DNA from 3 places in the Streptomyces sp. BK79 genome. Region 1 is predicted to be linked to each of the others. Evidence: riboswitches for the same ligand, from Rfam matches in the RefSeq annotation. Region 1 holds a riboswitch; each other region holds the start of a gene.
The links. A riboswitch is a leader RNA that binds a small molecule or an ion and turns the genes downstream of it on or off. The one in region 1 is predicted to bind cyclic di-AMP.
Positions count from the first base shown of each region.

Region 2: another riboswitch for cyclic di-AMP. It lies ahead of ACFIF2_RS14335 (transglycosylase family protein); the one in region 1 lies ahead of ACFIF2_RS28080 (M23 family metallopeptidase).
Region 3: another riboswitch for cyclic di-AMP. It lies ahead of ACFIF2_RS23935 (transglycosylase SLT domain-containing protein); the one in region 1 lies ahead of ACFIF2_RS28080 (M23 family metallopeptidase).

Region 1 covers NZ_JBHVOC010000025.1:232-4,218, reverse strand. The annotation lists gene ACFIF2_RS28095 (dihydrofolate reductase family protein) at 1-212, shown strand, start outside; tRNA gene ACFIF2_RS28090 (tRNA-Met) at 269-342, shown strand; gene ACFIF2_RS28085 (PP2C family protein-serine/threonine phosphatase) at 551-1,753, shown strand; cyclic di-AMP (ydaO/yuaA leader) riboswitch at 1,991-2,148, shown strand; gene ACFIF2_RS28080 (M23 family metallopeptidase) at 2,160-3,197, shown strand; partial or broken gene ACFIF2_RS28075 (aldo/keto reductase) at 3,354-3,987, shown strand, end outside.
Region 2 covers NZ_JBHVOC010000010.1:31,635-35,621, forward strand. The annotation lists gene ACFIF2_RS14325 (septum formation initiator family protein) at 1-292, opposite strand, end outside; gene eno (phosphopyruvate hydratase) at 388-1,668, opposite strand; gene ACFIF2_RS14335 (transglycosylase family protein) at 1,960-2,703, opposite strand; cyclic di-AMP (ydaO/yuaA leader) riboswitch at 2,707-2,873, opposite strand; gene ACFIF2_RS14340 (transglycosylase family protein) at 3,057-3,987, opposite strand, start outside.
Region 3 covers NZ_JBHVOC010000020.1:11,385-15,371, reverse strand. The annotation lists gene ACFIF2_RS23950 (glycosyltransferase) at 1-202, opposite strand, end outside; gene ACFIF2_RS23945 (GNAT family N-acetyltransferase) at 240-1,304, opposite strand; gene ACFIF2_RS23940 (HAD family hydrolase) at 1,600-2,409, shown strand; gene ACFIF2_RS23935 (transglycosylase SLT domain-containing protein) at 2,426-2,917, opposite strand; cyclic di-AMP (ydaO/yuaA leader) riboswitch at 2,923-3,091, opposite strand; gene ACFIF2_RS23930 (polyprenyl synthetase family protein) at 3,793-3,987, shown strand, end outside.

The sequences.
Region 1 (3,987 bases):
CGTGCGCCCGCCGTGCCTCCCGGCCCGCGCCCTGCGCCCGGCTGATCCTCGACGCCGGGGTGCGCCGCGTGGTCACGGCCTGGCGGGAGCCGGACACCTTCGTGCCGGGGGCCGACGGCAGCGGGGTGCTCACCGCGGGGGGCGCCACCGTCGTCGTACTGCCGGAGTACGAGGAGCGGGCGACGGCGCCGAACCGTCACCTGGAGGGGTAGCGGGATACGGATGTGCATTCCGCCCCCGGGATGACGTACAGTGGAGAACACAACGGCGCGGGGTGGAGCAGCTCGGTAGCTCGCTGGGCTCATAACCCAGAGGTCGCAGGTTCAAATCCTGTCCCCGCTACTCAAGACCGAAGGCCGGAATCCGTAAGGGTTCCGGCCTTCGGTGCGTTCAGGGTCCGGCCCGGTCCTCGCCTGCAGAGCCGTCCGGACTCCGTCCCCGGCCCCGTCACCTGATCGGCCCCCGCGGCTCGCCCCCCGCCCCCGCCCGGGGAAACCTGGAGGACGGGACGGCAAGCGGCGCGGACATGCGGGGTGGCGGGAGACGAGTGGTGCGGCCAGGTGACGTGGACGGCGAGGGAGCGTACGCCAGGGCCGGCGGTCGGCTCCCCGGTGATCCCGTGCCCGACCCGGGCCTCGGGGCGGTCGTCGAGCCGGTGCCGTCCACCGTCCCCGACCAGCGGCGTCGCGCTCTCCGGGGCCGGTCCCTGATCCGCCTGCTCCCCGTGCTGCTCATCGTCGTCGCCGTCCTGTACGACATCCTCACCCCGCGCTACTTCACCGCCGCCCCCCTCTACACGGCCGCGCCGCTGGTCGCCGCCCCGCTCTACTCACGGCGCGGCACGGCACTCACCGGGGCGGCCGTCGTCGCCGCCGTCATCGGGCTGCAACTGACCAAGGGCGTCATCCACTACGTCGACTCCCTCACCGAGCTGATCACCATCGCGACGGTCGCCGCGCTCGCCGTCTTCGTGAACGCCTTCGTCCGCCGTACCGGCGAGCGGCTGGTCACCGTGCGGGAGATCGCCGAGGCGGCCCAGCGCGCCGTGCTGCCCGAGCCCGCCGAGCGGATCGGCGGTTTCGAGATCGCCGCCTGCTACGAGGCCGCGCAGGCCGACGCCTTCATCGGCGGCGACCTCTACGCGGTGCAGGACAGCGCGCGCGGCATCCGGCTCATCGTCGGGGACGTGCGCGGCAAGGGCATGGGCGCGGTCGCCGCCGTCGCCGTGGTGATCGGCGCGTTCCGGGAGGCGGCCGAGCAGGAGGCGACGCTGGAGGCGGTGGCGCAGCGGCTGGAGCGGGCGCTGGCGCGCGAGGGCACCCGGCGCGACGGCCTGGACGCCTTCGAGGGGTTCACCACCGCCGTCCTCGCCGAACTCCCGCACGGCGACGGGGTCGTGCGCATCGTCAACCGCGGCCATCCGCCGCCCCTGCTGCTGTACGCCGACGGCACCCTGTGTCCGCTGCCCGCCCGGGAGTCGGCGCTGCCGCTGGGGATGGGGGAACTGGGCGTGTGGCCCGACCGGGCGGACGAGGCGCCCTTCCCGGGCGGGGCCACGCTGCTGCTGTACACCGACGGGCTCTCGGAGGCCCGCGACGCCCGGGGCGAGTTCTACGATCCGCAGGCGCGGCTGGCCGGCCGCGCCTTCCGGCACCCGACGGAACTGCTCGACACCCTCGCCGAGGACGTCCGCCGGCACTCCGGGGGCGGCATGACGGACGACATGGCCCTGCTCGCCGTACGACGGCCGTGATCACAACCGGTGACGACGCAAGCGCCCTCCGCATCACAACTGACACACCGTCAGAAAAAGTGGTTGGGGAAGATGGGACTGAGGGGCGGTCAAGTTGCCCGGTTTTCACCGCTCCTGAGGCCTGCGTCCGTCCGGGATTCGTTAATGATCAAGAGGAACGGCTTGGAATACGAGGCCCGCGTCTATTAACGTTCGATAACGCAGCGCGGTCGTCCCAGCCGTCACAGAAGGCGGCTCCGTGCGCACGCGCCGAATCCCGCAAGGGAACCGGGGAACCACCACATTGGGGTGAATCGCTCGTACGACGCCGTGGAGACACGGCGGTTATACGCGCGTAGGAGACCTTCCTGCTCCGAACCCGTCAGCTAACCCGGTAGGCGAGAAGGAAGGAAAGGAGTACGCCCACGTGGCGTCCAACCGGCCTGCCCCCGAGGCCCCGTTCGTGCCGCTCACGCACGACACCGACACCTTCGGCTTCGACGGCCACCGCACCGAAGAGGGCCCCTGGGAGGAGTGGAATCCCACCGCGGACTCCATCCGCCCCGTACGCGGCCGGCACCGCGTGGCCAAGCAGCGCGGCGGACTCGCCCGCAGCTCCACCGTCCTCGGCGTCGGTGTCATAGCCGCGGTCGGCGCGGGCGGCATGGCCACCGCGCAGACCGGCAAGCCGCCGGTGTCCATCTCGATGCCGGACCTGCCCAACGTCGGCTCGATCATCTCCGACGACGCGGAACCGGAGCCGCAGGGCTCCGCCACCCCGCTCAGCGGCATCGCCGCGGTCGCCGCCGACACCACCGCCACCGAGGGCGCCGCCGACGCCGGCGAGACGCTCCGGGCCCGGATCATGGCGCAGGCCGAGCAGCAGCAGGCCCAGGTCGAGGCCAAGGCCGCCGCCGAGGCCGCTGCCGCCGCCGAGAAGAAGGCCGCGGAGGCCGCCGCCAAGGCGGAGAAGGAGGCCGAGGCCAAGGCCGCCGCCGCCAAGAAGAAGGCGGAGGAGGAGGCCGCGAAGAAGGCCGAGGCCGAGCGACTCGCGAAGCTGGCCAAGCAGTTCACGCTGCCGACCTCCTCGTACACCATCTCCTCCAGCTTCGGCCAGGCCGGCGCCTACTGGTCCTCCGGGTACCACACGGGCCTCGACTTCGCGGCTCCCACGGGCACGCTGCTCAAGGCGGTCCACAGCGGCACGATCACGTCGGCCGGCTACGAGGGGTCGTACGGCTACAAGACCGTGCTGACCCTCGACGACGGCACCGAGATCTGGTACGCCCACCAGTCGTCCATCAGCGTCAGCGTCGGCCAGAAGGTCACCACCGGTGACGTCATCGGCCGCGTCGGCGCCACCGGCAACGTCACCGGCGCCCACCTCCACATGGAGGTCCACACCAGCGACGGCGCCGGCATCGACCCGATGGCGTGGCTGCAGAGCAAGGGCCTCACCCCCTGAGCCTCGCCCGCTGAGCCCCCGCCGCCGGTTCCCGAACCCCGGCGGTCCTGACGGCGACCCCCCGACGTCAGGGCTGCCGGCTGGCGGTTTGCGGTTTGCGGGTATTTTGCCCCGCCTCCGGAATCCCGGGCTCCGGTGCGTTCGTTGACGCACGACATGACTGCTCTGCGCAAGCTCGGCGCCTCCGACCTGGAGATCTTCCCCCTCGCCCTCGGTGGCAACGTCTTCGGCTGGACCGCCGACCAGGACACCTCCTTCGCCGATCGGCGCGTGGCTCGCCTCCCGCGGCAACCGCGATGGCGTCGTCCTCGCCACCAAGGTCAGCCAGCACCCCGAGTACCCGGGCCTGAGCGCCGCGAACATCAAGGCCGCCGCCGACGCCTCGCTGCGCCGCCTGGGCACCGACCACATCGACCTCTACTACACCCACTTCGACAAGCCCGAAGTGCCGGTCGAGGAGATCGTCGGCGCGCTCGACGAGCTGGTGAGGGCGGGCAAGGTCCGGCACATCGCCGCCTCCAACATCTCCGCCGAGCGCCTCGCGGCGTCCCTGGAGTTCTCCGACCGCGAGGGCCTCGCCCGGTACGTCGCCCTCCAGCCCCACTACAACCTGGTCTCCCGGGACACCTACGAGGGCGGGCTGCGCGATCTCGCCGAGCGGTCCGGGCTGGCCGCCGTGCCGTACTACGCCCTCGCGTCCGGGTTCCTCACGGGCAAGTACCGGCCCGGCGCCGAGGTCGACAGCCCGCGGGCGGGCGGCGCGGCCAGGTACCTGGAGAGCGAGCGGGGC
Region 2 (3,987 bases), on a different contig from region 1:
CCTGCCAGCGTGCCTTGAAGTCGCGCAGGACCTCGACCCGCTCCCGGGTCTCGCGCTGCTCCCGCTGGAGATCGGCGATCTCGGCGCGCTGGGCGACGTACTGCCGTATCGGGTAGGCGAGCGCCACCACGAGGGAGCAGAGCACCATCGCGAGCAGCGCGGCCCGGCCGGTCAGCCGGGAGCGGCGGGCCTGGCGCTTGGTCTGCGAGCGGTAGACCCGGGCCGCGGTCTGCTCGCCGATGATCCGGATCCTGGTCGCGGTGGAGAAACGGTCCCGGTCCTTCACGGCCATCTGGTCTCCGCCTCCCGTGCACACGCGTACGTCCCCGCACACGGTACGGGACCGGGTACGGGGACGTACGTACGACGCTGCCTACGGCTTCGGGCTCAGCCCTTGAAGCGCGGGAACGCGCTGCGGCCGGCGTACACCGCGGCGTCGTCGAGGATCTCCTCGATGCGCAGCAGCTGGTTGTACTTGGCGACGCGCTCGGAGCGGGCCGGGGCGCCGGTCTTGATCTGGCCGCAGTTGGTGGCGACGGCCAGGTCGGCGATGGTGACGTCCTCGGTCTCGCCGGAGCGGTGGGACATCATGCACTTGAAGCCGTTGCGCTGGGCCAGCTCGACGGCGTCCAGGGTCTCGGTGAGCGAGCCGATCTGGTTGACCTTGACCAGCAGGGCGTTGGCGGCGCCCTCCTCGATGCCGCGGGCCAGGCGCTCCGGGTTGGTGACGAACAGGTCGTCGCCGACGATCTGGACCTTGTCGCCGAGCTTGCCGGTGAGGACCTTCCAGCCCTCCCAGTCGTCCTCGAACAGCGGGTCCTCGATGGAGACCAGCGGGTACGCCTCGACCAGCTCGGCGTAGTACTCGGTCATCTCGGCGGCCGTGCGCTCCTTGCCCTCGAAGGTGTAGGAGCCGTCCTTGTAGAACTCGGACGCGGCGACGTCGAGCGCGAGGGCGATCTGCTCGCCGGGGGTGTAGCCGGCTTCCTTGATCGCCTCGAGGATGAGGTCGAGGGCCTCGCGGTTGGAGCCGAGGTTCGGGGCGAAGCCGCCCTCGTCGCCGAGGCCGGTGGCCAGGCCCTTGTTCTTCAGGACCTTCTTCAGCGTGTGGTAGACCTCGGCGCCCCAGCGCAGGGCCTCGGAGAAGGACTCCGCGCCGATCGGGGCGATCATGAACTCCTGGATGTCCACGTTGGAGTCGGCGTGCGAGCCGCCGTTCAGGATGTTCATCATCGGCACCGGCAGCAGGTGCGCGTTGGGGCCGCCCAGGTAGCGGAAGAGCGGCAGGTCGCTGGCCTCGGAGGCGGCGTGGGCGACGGCGAGCGAGACGCCGAGGATGGCGTTGGCGCCGAGCGAGCCCTTGTTGTCGGTGGCGTCCAGGTCGAACATGGCCTGGTCGATCAGGCGCTGCTCGGTGGCGTCGTAGCCGACCAGCTCGGGGCCGATCTGCTCGATGACGGCGAGGACGGCCTTCTCGACGCCCTTGCCGAGGTAGCGGTTGGTGTCGCCGTCACGGAGTTCGATGGCCTCGAAGGCACCGGTGGAGGCACCGGACGGAACGGCGGCACGACCCGTGCTGCCGTCGTCGAGGCCGACCTCGACCTCGACCGTGGGGTTGCCTCGGGAGTCCAGGATTTCCCGGGCTACGACGACGTCGATGGACGGCACGAGCATCTCCTTCTTCAATGTGACGCTTCGGTGTGACGCGCGGGTCCGCTGGACCGCGGCGGCTCTGCGGGACCGAGCCTAACCGGCTCCGGGCGATCGGCCAGCCGATCGCCCACCCGATGGACAGAACCGAGAGTAAATTGTTTCCGAACGAAACAAAGACGTTCCCGGAAACCCGTGGAAACCCGTACGCGATCAAGTGCGCGGTCGGGCGCCGGGCGAGGGCACGAAAAACCCGCCCCGGTGCGTACGGGGGAACACGCACCGGGGCGGGAGTCGCGAGGCCGCCGCTTACTTGAGGTGCAGCTGCTGGCCCGGGAAGATCAGGTCGGCCTCGTCGACGATGTCGTCGTTCAGGTCGAACAGCTTGGCCCAGCCGCCCTTGACGTCGTGCTCCTCGGCGATCGAGCTGAGGGTGTCGCCCTTGACGACCTTGTACTCGCCGTCGCCCTTCTCGACCTTCTGGCCGGTCGGGGTGGTGACGGTCTCCTTCTTGGCGGCCGGGCGCTCGTCGGAGCGGGAGGCCTTCTGCTCGGCGGAGCGGTCGGCGGTGGAGCCGCTGCTCTGGCTCTGCGAGCCGGAGGAGCTGTCGGAGCCGGAGCTGTCGGAGCTCTGCGAGGAACCGCTGTCCTGGCTCTCGGTGGAGCCACCGCCGGTGTACGCGGCGTTCGACAGGCCGGTGCCGCAGACCGGCCAGGCACCCTTGCCCTGGCCCGCGAGCACCTTCTCGGCGATCTCGATCTGCTGCGCCTTGCTGGCCTGGTCGGCGGTCGCGGCGTACTGCGTGCCGCCGTAGCCGGCCCAGGTGGAGGCGGAGAACTGCAGACCGCCGTAGTAGCCGTTGCCGGTGTTGATGGACCAGTTGCCGCCGGACTCGCACTGGGCGACGGCGTCCCACTCGGAGGCGGTGGCGGCGGAGGCGTTGCCGGCCGCCATCAGCGGGGCGGCGACGGCGGCACCGGTGACGCCGGCGACGGCGATGACACGGGTGGCCTTGGACGGGCGGCGGTGCTTGCCCTTGCCGGAAAACAGCATGGTTGATCCCCTCACCGACGCCTGCGAGGTGAGCTGTCGGGTTCGGGCCGGTTGAGTTGCCCGGCCGGGTTCCTCGCGGAACTCGGCTCCACCCCTAGCCGCTCCGGCTCAACTGCCCGGTGCGGCACTTACCTTGGGTCCCCCGCTCCTGCCTTCGGCGCTTGACGCGACGACTGTTCCCGGACGGCCGCTGGCAGGATTCGGCGTTGCGGCAGCCGGGGCCCGCGATGGCGAGCGGTCACGACCGTAGACACGCGCGCCGCGGATTTTCAAAGACGATCACGGCTTCTGAGACCTATATCTCACGTGATCCAAAACGGACATACAGTCTCGAACCGTGACGTGAACTCCCCCTACTTTTCGCCCGATTCGCCCGTGACCGTGAGCGTCTGACCGGGCAGGATGTGGTCGGGGTCGACACCGACGACGTCCTTGTTGCCCGCGTACAGCGACCGCCACCCGCCGTCGACCTCAAGGGAGTCGGCGATGCCCCACAGGCTGTCGCCGGAGCGGACGGTGTAGGCGCCGTCGACGGCCTCCCGCGCCCCGCCCTCGTCACGCGAGGCGTGCCGCCCCGACGACTCCGCCGTACGGCCGTCCACCGGGCCCTCGTCGGCGCTGCCGCCGCGATGCTTGCCCGCGCCGGACTCGCCGGTGCCGGTGAGGGACGAAGAACCGTCACTCTGCCCCGCCTTGTCCGATTCATCGCCCTTGGTGACGGGCGCGGACGAACCGGCGGACTCCTCGCGGCCGGCGCCGGCCGCGGGGTCGGACGTGTCGGATGTATCGGGCGTGTCGGACGTGGCCCCTTCGTTCTGACCGGCCGACGAGGAGGCGGAGGACGAGGGGGAGGACGACGCCCCGGCGGTCGGCTCCGCCGCCCCGGACGACCGGCCCGACCGGTCCGGCTCACCCGAGTCGGCGGAGCCGCCCGAGCCGGCCGACCCGGACGCCGTCGGGGCCGGGGTCGCGGAGGCGTCGTCCGCCTCCTCCGACGCACCGTCACCCGTCGAACCCGTACCGCCGCCCACGACCGACGCGTCGTTGCCCAGCCCCGCGAGCAGACCGCAGGTCGGCCAGGCGGCGATGCCCTGGTCGGCGTGCAGCTTCTCGGCGATTCTTATCTGCTGGGAGCGACTGGCCTGGTCGGCGCTCGACGCGTACTGGAGGCCGCCGTACCGCTCCCAGACCTCCTGCGTCAGCTGCAGCCCGCCGTAGTACCCGTTGCCGCTGTTCTGGCTCCAGGCACCGCCGGTCTCGCACTCGGCGACCCGGTCCCAGTTC
Region 3 (3,987 bases), on a different contig from region 1:
CACCGGCCTGCCTGACCAGCAGGAACACCATCCCGCACGTCACCGGCGCACTGCCCGGCCCCGGTCTCAGCTCCGCGCCCTCCGCGCCCTCCGCGCCCCCCGCAGCCCCCTCGTCACCGAGTTCCAGCTCGGCGACCTGCACGGGCTCGATGCTCAGGAAGCCCTCGATCTCCCGCAGTGTCCCCTGCCGCGCACGCCGCACACCGGCCACGCGCCCACCCCCTCCTGATCGCCCTCCGTCATGACCGGCGAAGCCGGGCCACGCCCCTCAACGTCCGTACGGCCAGCGACGCCAGCCGGGGCCGGTCGCGCACGAACCCGTGTACGCGGCGGGCCGGTTCGCGCCCGAGCCAGTGCAGCGCGGCGCCCGCGCCCACCCGCGTCACCGTCCCCTCGTACACGGGCAGTTCGCCGGTCTTCAGCGCGTCCTTGTACTCCGCCGCGCCCCGGCCCATGTCGAGCAGCCCGACGCCCTCGGCGGCGGCGGCCTCCGCCATCCGCAGATGCAGCACCAGCCCCGGCGAGTACTTGGCGAAGTCCGGGTCGTACGCCGGGAACCAGCAGGCCAGGACCGTCGCCGACCGCAGCCCGAAGTGGGCGGCGACGGGCCGGCCGCCGGCGTAGAGCACGGACAGCGTGCCCGTGCACTGCGGCGCCCGGGTCTCGGCCAGGCGGGCGACGAGCCGGCTGATCCACTCCTGGGCGAACCGGTCCCGGCGCCCCGTCCTGCGGTACTGCGCCGACTTCCACGCCATGAGCGTGCGCAGCGCGGCCGGATCGCGCTCGTCGAACACGAAGCGCACGTCCCCGACCTGGCGGCCGAGCCTGCGCTCCTTGGCGAGGGTGGTCTTCAGGAACTTCGGCGACTGCGCGCGCAGCACGTCCTCGTACGCGGCGTACCCCTTCTCCACGTCGATGACGTACGCGGTGTGCTCCTCCGCCGCGTGCGGTAGGAACAGTCCCTGTGCCGCCTCCAGGTTGTCGAAGGCGAAGCTGGACAGGGAGCAGGCCCGCAGCAGGGCGCGGGTGTCCGGGGCGAGGCCCGGGCGCAGCACCGCGCCCTGGCAGTCCGACACGCCGAGCCCGATCGCCCGGCCCTGGCCCAGCGGTCCGCGCTCGTGCGGCAGGAAACCGGCGGGGTCACCGCCGTCGTACACCACCGCCACCCGCGCCCGCGGCCGCACCCGGCCCACGACGTCGGTGAACTCCGGTTCCATGAACGGGTTGCGCGGCGCCGTCGACCCGGCGCGCAGCTCCCGCCAGCGCTCCCGTTCCCCCTCGCCCAGTTCCTCCGGCCTGAGCACGCGTACACGTCCGCCGTTCAACCCGACCCCCCGATCAAGTCCCCCCTGGACAGAAGGAAGGTACCGTCGGGGCCGCCCGACCGGTAGGTAGCGGACCATGTTGTTGCCAACCGGTGCACAGGCCTTTAACCGGCTTTAGCCGATGAACGCGATGATGTGCCAGGTTTCGGACACGAACGTGCGTCCTCGGCCGCACTCGTGCCGGACTCGTACGCACTTGTGCCGTACTCGCGCGTCCTCGTTCGGATGCGATCGCGGGTGAGTCGGACAGGTGCGGTGTCCGTATTCTCTGATCATGGACCGCACCGCATATTCACTCGTCGCCACCGACCTCGACGGCACGCTGCTCCGCGGCGACGACACCGTCTCCGACCGGTCGCTGGCCGCGCTGGCGCGGGTGGCCGGGGCGGGGGCGCGGCACCTGGTGGTGACCGGCCGGCCGGCGCCGAGGGTGCGGGCCCTGCTCGACGGGCTCGGCTGCACGGGGCTCGCGGTGTGCGGTCAGGGCGCGCAGGTGTACGACGCCGGAGCGCATCGGATGCTGTGGTCGGTCACCCTGGACCGGGAGCTGGCCGAGACCGCGCTCGGCAAGATCGAGGCCGAGGTCGGGCAGGTGCACGCGGCGGTCGACCAGGACGGCGTCGACGGCCTGACGCTCATCGAGCCGGGCTACCTGATGCCCCACCCGACCCTGCCCGCGGTGCGGGTCGACCGGCGCGACGAACTGTGGAGCGCGCCGATCAGCAAGGTGCTGCTGCGCCACCCCGACCTGTCCGACGACGAGTTGGCGACGACGGCGCGTTCGGTGGTCGGTTCCCTGGCGACGGTGACCATGTCGGGGCCGGGGACGGTGGAGCTCCAGCCGTGCGGCATCACCAAGGCGACGGGGCTGGCGCTGGCCGCCGAGCGGCTGGGCGTGGGCCGGGAGCGGACGATCGCCTTCGGCGACATGCCCAACGACATCCCCATGTTCCAGTGGGCGGCCCACGGCGTCGCCATGGCCGGCGCCCATCCGGAACTGAAGGCGGTGGCCGACGAGGTCACCACGACGAACGAGGACGACGGCGTGGCCGTCGTCCTCGAGCGTCTCTTCGGATCCCGCTGACCCGCGTCCCTGCGGCTCAGTAGGCGCCGAAGACGTTGTCCATCGAGCCGTAGCGGTCGGCCGCGTAGTTGCAGGCGGCGGTGATGTTGGCGACCGGGTCGTACGGGTCCCAGGAGGTGCCGGGCACGTGGTACGCCTGGAAGGTCGGGTCGATCACCTGGAGCAGGCCCTTGGACGGGGTGCCGTTGACGGCGTTGATGTCCCAGTTGTTGATCGCGAGCGGGTTGCCGGAGGACTCGCGCATGATGTTGCGGTGGATGCCCTCGTACGAGCCGGGGATGCCGTGCTGCGCCATGATGTCGAGCGACTCGCGGATCCAGCCGTCGAGGTTGTCCGGGTAGGTCGTCGCGGCGGTGGCGGCGGTCGGGGCGGCGGCCGGGGTGGCCGCGGAGGCACCGGTGGCACCGAGGAGCGGCAGGGCGAGCACCGCGGCGCCGGTGCCGGCCAGGGCCAGCTTGCGGGCGAGGCGGGTGGTGCGGGCGTGACGGTTCTGACCGTTGGCAGACATGCTTCAGTCCCTCTCCTTACGCCTGCGAGGTGAGCTGTCGGGTTCGGGCGGGGAGGTGCCCGGCCGGGCCCTGACGGGCACGGCTTCACCCCGAGCCGCTCCGGTGGTGACCGGCGCGGCGACTTACCTGGGTCCCCCGCTCCTGCCTGCGAAGTGTGTTGGCGGATGACATGTGTCCGGGCGGTGGCAGGATTCGGCGTCCGCCCGACAGGCCGGGAACGTATGCGAGAGCACATGTCCGGAACAAGTGCAGGAATCACCCAACGCGCCTGTTGACCTTGATCTGGGGCATTTGATGCGCTTGATCCTTTGCTGCTGCCAAGCCTCAACTGGCTTGTGGCGCAAAGGGAGGGCACAGTCGGCGGCAGGGTTGCCCACAGTCGCGGGGGAGTGAGCCAACTCACGGGCGTCAACAAGGGGCGCAAATCGGGCATCAGGCCCAACTTGGCTTCAACCGCCCAGCGGTGCGGAAGGCTTCGGGTCGCGCGGCCGTCGGGCGGTCCGATCGCCCCGTGCGGCGGGTGCCGGTCTCCGCCGTGGCCGGTTCCGGTCCGTCCGGTGTTTCCGCGTGCCGTGCGGGCATCTGTTCGGGACGGAGGTGGAGTGGGCCGTGCGGGTGACGTACTCGGAGTGCGGGGCGTTGGGAGGGGTGATGTGATCTTCGGTGGCGGCTTCCCGTCTCGGGGATGTCGATCAATGTCTGCTCATATCACCTGATCAAAAACATACCGCGCATGATCCGATACCGACCGGCCTGTAACGGTGGGCGCTAGCGGTGATCGAAACGTGACCGGATACGCTGACTTGAGTGGTGGCAGCGACCTATCGACAAACCAGGTAATCGCCAGTAGACACCAGCAGACAGGAGACCCCTCGTGACCGTCGTCGGGCCGTTCGGGCTGAGCGTGCGGGACCAGGCTCTGGAAGCCGATGTCCAGGCCGGATTGGTCGCGGTCGAGGAAGGGTTGCTCGAGGCAACCAAAAGCGAGGTGCCCTTCATCACGGAGGCCGCCCAGCACCTGGTGCGGGCCGGCGGCAAACGGTTCCGGCCCCTGCTGGTCATGCTGGCG